DNA from 2 places in the Kitasatospora sp. NEAU-69 genome. Region 2 is predicted to be linked to the other one. Evidence: riboswitches for the same ligand, from Rfam matches in the RefSeq annotation. Region 2 holds a riboswitch; the other holds the start of a gene.

What was found. A riboswitch is a leader RNA that binds a small molecule or an ion and turns the genes downstream of it on or off. The one in region 2 is predicted to bind cyclic di-AMP.
Region 1: linked by a shared signal. The riboswitch ahead of AC060L_RS05555 (glycoside hydrolase family 16 protein) and the one ahead of AC060L_RS33790 (transglycosylase family protein) in region 2 are both predicted to bind cyclic di-AMP.

What each region holds. Positions count from the first base shown of each region.
Region 1 covers NZ_JBWXUE010000003.1:289,241-293,623, forward strand. The annotation lists gene AC060L_RS05545 (IclR family transcriptional regulator) at 1-574, shown strand, start outside; gene AC060L_RS05550 (hypothetical protein) at 610-1,086, shown strand; gene AC060L_RS05555 (glycoside hydrolase family 16 protein) at 1,125-2,372, opposite strand; cyclic di-AMP (ydaO/yuaA leader) riboswitch at 2,376-2,552, opposite strand; gene AC060L_RS05560 (guanyl-specific ribonuclease) at 2,825-3,217, shown strand; gene AC060L_RS05565 (helix-turn-helix transcriptional regulator) at 3,314-4,147, opposite strand; gene AC060L_RS05570 (class I SAM-dependent methyltransferase) at 4,346-4,383, opposite strand, start outside.
Region 2 covers NZ_JBWXUE010000045.1:45,501-49,883, reverse strand. The annotation lists gene AC060L_RS33795 (sirohydrochlorin chelatase family protein) at 522-1,496, shown strand; cyclic di-AMP (ydaO/yuaA leader) riboswitch at 2,128-2,296, shown strand; gene AC060L_RS33790 (transglycosylase family protein) at 2,304-3,491, shown strand; gene AC060L_RS33785 (hypothetical protein) at 3,648-3,848, shown strand; gene AC060L_RS33780 (LacI family DNA-binding transcriptional regulator) at 4,200-4,383, opposite strand, start outside.

The sequences.
Region 1 (4,383 bases), on a different contig from region 2:
CCGGTACACACTCGGCCCGCGGCTGATCCGGCTCGGCGAGACCGCGGGCCGGCTGCTCGGCAGCTGGGCCCGTCCGTACCTGGCCGAGCTGATGGAGGCCACCGGCGAGACGGCCAACCTGGCGGTACTGGAGGGCGGCGAGGTGGTCTACGTCGGGCAGGTGCAGTCGCGCCGCTCGATGCGGATGTTCACCGAGGTCGGCCGCCGGGTGCAGCCGCACTGCACCGGCGTCGGCAAGGCACTGCTGGCCCAGCTGCCCGAGGACGAGGCGCGCGCGGTGCTCGGCCCGAACCCGCTGCCCGCGCACACCGAGTTCACCGTCACCGACCCGGACGCGCTGCTCAGCCAGCTGGCCGCCGCGCGCGAGGCCGGCTACGTGGTGGACGACCAGGAGCAGGAGATCGGCGTGCGCTGCATCGCGGTCGCCGTCCCCGGCGCGCCGACGCCGACCGCGCTCTCGGTCTCCGGCCCCGAGGCGCGGATCCGGGCGCTGGAGGAGCAGAGCGGCGGCGCGGCGCTGGTGCCGGTGATGCGCCAGATCGCCGAACGGCTGGGCGCGGTCCTGGCGCCCTGATGCCGGGTGACCGGCCTCGTACGTAAAGTGACGGCATGCGACCACTGCTCGTCCCGCTGCTGCTCACGCCCGTGCTGACCGCCGCCCTGCTCGGCGCGGCGGCTGACCCGGCGGCCGCCCCGGCGGTCGCTCAGGCCGACCTCGCCGTGGTGCCGATGGACCCCGCCCCGGCGCCGCCCGGCGGCAGCACCACGGTGCACGGGTTCGTCGCGAACGAGGGGTCGGCGACCGCCGGCGCGTTCACCGTCGTGGTCCGGCTGCCAGTCGGTGCGACGGCGGTGGGGCCGTACTTCCCGGCCGGCTGCACGGCGAACGCGACCGCCTCGGTGGTCCGCTGCCCGTTCCCGGCGGGCCTGCGGGCGCAGCGCTCGGCGACCGCGACGGTGCCGGTGCGGATCGCCGCCACCGCGCGCGGGACGCTGGCGGGCGGGCGGGTGAGCGTGGAAAGCACCGGAGACCCGAATCCGGCGAACCACAGCGCGCCATTCGTGATTCGGGTCTCCGGGACCTGATCGTCAGATGATCCTCAGGCGATCGTCGCCGGTAGCTGTCAGCGGTAGACGCGCACGTAGTCCGCGGCGAAGCTGATCGGGGCGGTGCCGGTCGGGGCCGGGTGGTACTCGCCGGCGCTGATCGACAGGTTGAGGATCAGGTACGCCGACCAGTTGGCGCCCACGCCGGTGTTGTCGGAGAAGACCTTGACGCCGTTGACGTAGTAGTCCACCGAGTTGGCGCCGTAGTACGTGCCGATGGTCACCCACTGGCCGGGCTTCACCGCGTTCGCGTCGGTGTAGTACTTCTGCGCGGGGTTGACGTGGTTGGTCAGCTCCAGCAGGTTCGGGTTGTCCGGGTGGTACTCGAACGAGTCGATCTCGCCGTTGCCGTTCGACCAGGTCCACAGCGCCGGCCAGGCACCGGCCGTGCCCGGCAGCTGCACCCGGGTCTCGGCGTAGTCGCCGGTCTTGACCTTGAAGCCCTCGCTGGTGCCCTCGGTGGTCAGGAACCCGGTGGTCCAGGCCTGCTTGCCGTTCTCCAGGGTGTGGCTGCTCGGCTGGGCGGTGAAGGTGGCGACACCGTTCGCGACCGAGACGTCGGACGGGTCGAGCCAGTCCAGCTTGTTGTCGTTCGGGTTGTGGTTGCCGTACTGGTACGCGGTGCTGCTGCTGGTGTTCCAGCGGGCGCTGTTCAGCGGGCCGTTGAACTCGTCCGACCAGGTCAGCGACTTGCCGGCGACCGGCGCTGCGGGGGCGGCGGGGGACGTGGACGGGCTGGTGCTCGGCGTCGGGGCCGGCGCGGGGGCCGGGGTGACGGTGGGCGTCGAGGTCGGCGTCGGGGCGGGCGCCGGGGTCGGCGTCTGCGTCTGCGTCTGCGCCGGGGCGACGGTCAGCGTGTGGGCCGGCAGGTTGTGCCAGGTACCCGCCTGGTCCTGGTAGTAGCCGAACATGCTGTACGACCCGGTCGCGAAGGTCCGCGCGCCGGTGGTCAGCGACACCCCGCCCGGGCAGAGCTGCACGTTGCTCCGCGAGCCGGGGAAGTCCAGGTTGTCGCCGGCCGCGTCGCGCACGCCGACACCCAGCGACCTCACGGTGAAGCAGGAGCCGGAGTGCACGGTCAGTGCGGCGGTGGTGGCCGCTCCGGTGGTCGCGGTGCCGGGCGTCAGCCGGTCCTGGGTGACGCTGGGCGTCGTGGGCGCGGAGGTGCGGGCCCAGGCGGGCACCTGGCCGACGATCGGGACGGCGACCAGCGCGAGGGCGCCGGCGACGACGCCGAGGCGGACGGGGGTGGCGGAAGAGATCATGAGCGGTCCTCTTGCGACGCCTGCGAGGTGAGCTGTCGGGTTCGGGCCGCAAGTGGCCCGGCCGCCGGGAAGGCACGGCTTCACCCCAAGCCGTGACCGCGCGTGACGGGCAGACGCGTCAGCGGGGTCGCAGCACTACCGTGGGTCCCCCGCTCCTGCCCGGTGCGGTGCTCTGGTTCCGGACGACGGGCGGGCAGGACTCGGCGCCCCGGCGGTCGGGCTCGCCGTGGGGGGGCGAGCGACCTGCAGGTTAGGCAGATCAGAAGATCAATCACAATGTCAGACGACTCACACCAATTCACCCGTAACGGCTCACGGCGGACGTCCGGCATGCTCCCAGTCAGCGCACAGCAAACACTCAGACCACGTGACAGTTACATGGACATGAAGACTCGCCGAGTACCCCCGTGGCACCTTCTCAGCCGCCCTGATGCGGCCTCAGACTGCTTGCCATGCACACTCTTCTACGCGCGTTGAAGTCGCGTACCGCGTCCGTTCTCACCGTCGGCCTGATCTCGCTGGCCCCGATCGCGCTCACCGCCACCGACGCGCACGCCGACGTCAGCGGCAACGTCTGCCAGAGCACGCTGCCGAGCCAGGCGGACGACACGCTCAACCTGATCGCCCAGGGCGGCCCGTTCCCGTACTCCCAGGACGGCGAGACCTTCCAGAACCGCGAGGGCGTGCTGCCCAGCGAGCCGGACGGCTACTACCAGGAGTACACGGTCGTCACGCCGGGCGCCCGGACCCGTGGCACCCGCCGGATCATCACCGGCCAGGACGGCTCGGACTACTACACGTCCGACCACTACTCCACGTTCTACCTGGTCGACTTCAGCTGCTGAAACGGGCCTGACCTGGCCTGATCGCGGCCTGATCGCGGCCTGATCGCGGCCTGATCGCGGTCCGATCGCGGTCCGATCGACGATGCCGGTCCGCTCTCAGAGCGGCCGGCGAGACCCACCGACTGCCCCCGGACGCACGCCGACCGGGGGCAGTCGGCCTGCCGCCTGCCAGACCACCGCCGCCTCCACCCGGCTGTGCACCCGGAGCTTGGCGTAGGCGTGCTCCAGGTGCTTGTCCACGGTGCGCGGCGAGACCGCCAGCCGCCGCCCGATCTGACGGTCGGTCAGCCCGCCGGCGAGCAGGTCGAGCACCGCGGCCTCGCGCGCGGTCAACCGTGCGGCCAGCTCGGCGGGCAGTTGGGCGGACAGCCGGGCGGACAGCTCCGCGGGCACCCGCACCGGCGGCGCCAGCCGGTCCAGCGCGTGGCCCAGCCGGGCCCGCAGCAGCGTGGCCGCCTCCAGGTCGGCGTCCGCGAAGTCGCCGGCGGAGCGGTTCACGATCAGCGCGACGGTGCGCCGCCGGGTGCCCGACCAGCCGGCCGGGAAGGCCATCCCCAGCTGGTACTGCGCGTCCACCGCGCGCAGCACCGCGTTGTACGTGCCGAGCCGGTGGTAGTCGGTGAGGCTCTGCAGGTCGGAGCGGCGCAGCGGGACGCCGGGCCCGGTGATGTCGGTGTGCCGGAAGAACGGGTCCTCGGGCGCGTACCGGTAGAAGCCGGCCTCCGCCTCCGGGCTGTACAGGTTCACCGGCGTGTGCCTCGGGAAGCGTGCGAGCGTGGTCCGGGTGGACCAGGTGAGCGAGTCCCCCGGCACCGCGCGGAGCAGCAGCGGCAGCAGCGCCGGGAGGAGCGTCTCCTCGTCGACGGCATCGAGCAGCAGGTCGATCACGGCGCAGACACGCCGCAACCCGGCCTCCCCGGACGGAGCCACTCTTGGAGCGTGCTCCGTCCAGGGGGCCGGGTCAAGCCGGGCCCCGACAAACCCGGCTCCGGCGGCCGCCCGGCCCAAGCGAGGCGGACTGCGGTGACAGGTGGACTCTGGACTGCGGGCTACGGACTGCGGACTGCGGACTGCGGGCTGCGGGCTGCGGGCTGCGGAGGCGGCCGCCGTTCAGCGGCTCGTCGCCCTTCAGCGGCTCGCCGCGTAGACCCGGTTGACCGGGCTCT
Region 2 (4,383 bases):
GGCCGCCTCCGGCTCGTGCGGGCAGGGCAGATGCCTCACTACTCGTAATGATAACGCTAATGCACGTGCATCGGCATGCGATTTTGCGCGTGCACGGCAGTCGGGCAAACCACGCACCGGGGGCGACGAATCACGCCACGACCAGCCGGTTTGACGGTGCGTACATGGACATATGGACACCATTCGCCGTGCGGCCGACGGCCGTGCGGCGAGCGGGTGCCGGTCGGCGGGCCACGACGGACCGGTGGGATGAGCGGGGCACCTGGGTCCAAGTGATCAACTTCGCAGCCGATTACTCACACTCCGTCACTTCATGCAGTGCGGAGCCGAGCTTTCGGGCGAATTCGCGTCGGCCGTTCCGGGCGGTGGGGCGCCCACCTACTAGACGCGGTGGGAACGGGGGAAGTTGCAACGGAGGAACCGGCTGCGGGCTGACCGTGCGACACGACCCGGACGGGGCGGCTGAGCTGCGAGGGTGCCCGACTTCGGAAGGTGCGCCCGAATGTCCTACGATCTCCGCCATGAGCACTGCAGCCATCCCGGGCGCACCACTGCCCGTCCGCACTCCAGGCTCCCGTGCGCGGGGGCGCCACCGTCGGCCCGAGCGGCCCGAGGTGCCGGCCGGTGCGCCCGCACTGGTGCTCGCCATCCCGGCCGAGGCCTCACCCGAGACGGTCGCCCTGGTCGACGAGATCCTGTCCATGGTCCGCGGCGAGCAGCCCGGCATCCAACTCGCCGCCGGGTGGCTGCCGTCGGCCGCGACCGACGAGGCGCCGCAGGGCGAGGGCGAGGGCGAAGCCGGGGCACCGTCGTTCGGCGCCACGCTGCCGACCGCGGCCGAGCTGATCGCCGGCGCCGTCGGGGCCGGCCTGCCGACCCCGGTGCTGATCCCGCTGCTACCCGGCCCGCACCAGCAGCTGACGGCACTGCAGCAGCTGGCCGCCGAGACCGGCGCACTGCTGACCGATCCGCTCGGTCCGCACCCGCTGCTCGCCGAGGCCGTCCACGTGCGGCTCTCCGAGGCCGGTCTGGCCCGCGCCGACCGCGCCCGGCTGTTCGCCATCACGACGGCGGCCGACGGCGTGGTGCTGACCACCGCCGGTGGCGAGGAGGCCGCCGCCGCGGCCGGGATCACCGGCGTGCTGCTCGCGGCCCGCCTGGCCGTCCCCGTGGTCCCGGCCGCGCTGGACGTGCCCGGTTCGGTCGCCGCCGCCGTCGAGCACCTGCGGGCCACCGGCTCGCAGCGGCCGGCGCTCGCCCCGCTGGTGATCGGCCCCGAGGTGGACCCGGCCCTGCTGGCCGCCGCGGCCGAGGAGACCGGCTGCCCCTCGGCGGACCCGGTCGGCAGCTACTCGACCATAGGGCAGCTGATCGCCTCCGCGTACCTCGTCGCACTGGGCGAGCTGGGCCTGCCGACCGCCGAGCAGATCGAGGCCGAGGCGGTGGCCGCCGCCGAGGCCGCTGAAGCGGCCGCAGCAGCCGAGATGGCCGAGTAACACCGCCTCAGGCGCTCCGCAGCAGCAACCGGGGAGGCTCCCCACCCGCAGTCGGGTGGGGAGCCTTTCCGTGTTTGTGCGTTTGTGCGTTTGTGCTTTGCCGGTTCGCGCTTTGTGCGCTTGTGCATTTCGCGGCCGCACATTCGCTGCTTGTGCTCTTGTGCATCCACGCTTGTGCGTTTGTGCGGCAAACCCGCGAACGGGTCGTCAGAAATGCCAAACCAGAGTGAAACGGACATTCGCCCCATCGTCTTGGCACTTCGGACGGACCGTCGGATCCCGGGTCCCGACCCTTTGGTCGGTCGAATTCATGGACACTCCCCCATCCTCGCGAGCCATGATCGAATTCACTGATCCCGGATGGGGCATCAGGTTTCGCCGGGTCTGACGGGAGGCCAACTCCGGTCGGCGAGGGCTTACTTACCAGGTAAAGATCGTCAACGAAGGGTCCTTGCAGCCGAAGGCCTGTCAGATGATCTCCGCTATTGATCTTGACAATGGCGAAAAGGCCATGTGATGGCCGTCACAGGCATTTGCGAATTCAACTTATCTCTGTCTAACGTGCTCCCCGTTCGTGGTCACACGGACCAAGAGCAACCGGACGCCGAATCCTGCCACCGGTCGCGCTTGCACCGCACAGACGCATCACGGCAGGAGCGGGGGAACCACAGGTAAGCGCTGCGGGCGTCGGTCCTCGGACCGGCACGACGCCTGCGGCTAGGGGTGAAGCCGTGCTCAGCACGGCCGGGCAACTCCAGCCCGAATCCGACAGCTCACCTCGTAGGCGTAGGAGAGGAACGCGTCTTCATGCTGCCCACTACCGGCACGACCCGTCCGTCCCGCAACGCGCGCCGCCTGATCGCGGCCACCGGCCTGGTCGGCCTGGGCCTCAGCCTGCCGTGCATCACCGCCACCACGGCGTCCGCCGCGACGGTCTCCACCTGGGACAAGGTCGCCCAGTGCGAGAGCAGCGGCGACTGGAGCATCAACACCGGCAACGGCTACTACGGCGGCCTGCAGTTCTCCGCGAGCACCTGGGCCGCGTACGGCGGCACCCAGTACGCCGCGCAGGCCAACCAGGCCACCAAGGACCAGCAGATCGCGGTCGCCGAGAAGGTCCTCGCGGACCAGGGCCCCGGCGCCTGGCCCGTCTGCGGCCCGCAGGCCGGCCTGACCCAGGGCGGTGCCGCTCCGGCGATCAACCCGGGCGCCGCGGCGACCAGCACCCCGGCTCCGAGCACGCCGGCTCCGAGCACGCCGGCCGCGAGCGCCCCCGCGCAGGGCAACTCGGCGCAGGGCAGTGGCTCCGGCCACAGCTGGAACGGCCAGGGCGGCTGGGGCAACTGGAACCACGGCTCGCAGGGCAACCAGGACTACACCGTCAAGGCGGGTGACTGGCTGTCCACCATCGCCAGCAGCCACCACGTGGACGGCGGCTGGCAGAAGCTGTACGACCTCAACAAGGCGCAGCTGACCCACGGTCCGGACTCCATCTACCCCGGCCAGCGCCTGCACCTCGGCACCTCGGGCCAGCAGGGCGGCGGCAACGCGCCTGCGGCCGCTGCCACCACCGCCACCACCACGACGAGCGCCCCGGCCGCCACCGCGGCTCCGGCCGCCGCTGTCGCGCCGAGCGGCGCGATGGCCACCGCGGTCGCGTTCGCCGAGTCCAAGGTCGGCCAGGCGTACGTCTACGGCGGCACCGGCAACGGCGGCTGGGACTGCTCCGGCCTGACCCAGGCCGCGATGGCCGCGGCGGGCATCTCCATCCCGCGCGTCGCCGCCGACCAGGCCGCCGCCGCCACCCCGGTGTCGATGAACAGCCTGCAGCCGGGCGACCTGCTGTTCTGGTCGAACGACGGCAGCACGGCGGGCGTTTACCACGTCGCGATCTACGTGGGCAACGGCAGCTTCGTCGAGGCCGCCAACCCGAGCGCGGGCGTGAAGTACGAGACCATCGCGAACTACGCCCCGAGCTTCGCCGGCCGGGTCTGATCGTCGGTCGGTCGTAGCGCTCGGCGCTTGGCACTTGGCACTTGGCACTTGCGCGACTGTGGGCCTGTGGGCCGCTTCCCTTTGGGGGAGCGGCCCACGGGCGTTCCCGGTGTGCGGCATGCTGGGGGTCCGCCACCGATCAGGAGGGGACCCCGCATGGCCAAGGTGACCGTCACGCTGGATGCCAATCTCGCCATCGACGCGATGCTGCTCAGCGGCACCAAGAACCCGCAGGACGCGGTCGAGCTGATCGTCCGCGACTACCTGGCCCGCGGTCAGCGGACCGAAGCGCGCACGGGCGAGGCCCACACCGCACTCGACCGCCCCCACACGGACCGCCCGGCAGCCGAGGGCTGAGGGCTGAGGGCTGAGGGCTGAGGGCCGGACAGCCCTGGGCCGGGCCCGGCCCAGGCTTGCCCGGCTGAGCGCGAGCCCCGATGGGCAACCCGATGGGCAACCCGATGGGCAACCCGATGGGCAACCCGATGGGCAACCCGATGGGCATGCCTGAGCCCCGGCCACCAGAGGTGGCCGGGGCTCAGGCATGCCCATCGGGTGCAGGGCGAGCGTTACGGGGTGGGGATGGAGAGGGGATTGCCAGCGCTCGCGCGGTGTCAGCGGTGGGGCCGGGATCGCGTGGCCGGCGCAGCGCCACCACGCTGGCGCGGTGTCAGCGTGGTGGGCGGGGATGGCGCTGCCGGCGGGGGTTCAGCGGTGGGGGCGGGCTCCGGTGGAGCCGCGCATGACCAGTTCCGGTTGGAACATGAACTCCGCCCGCTGGGCCGCGCCGCCGCCGACCTCCTCCAGGAGGGCGTCCACGGCGGCGGTGGCCATGGCCTCGACGGGCTGGCGGATCGTGGTGAGCGGCGGCTCGGTGAAGGCGATCAGCGGG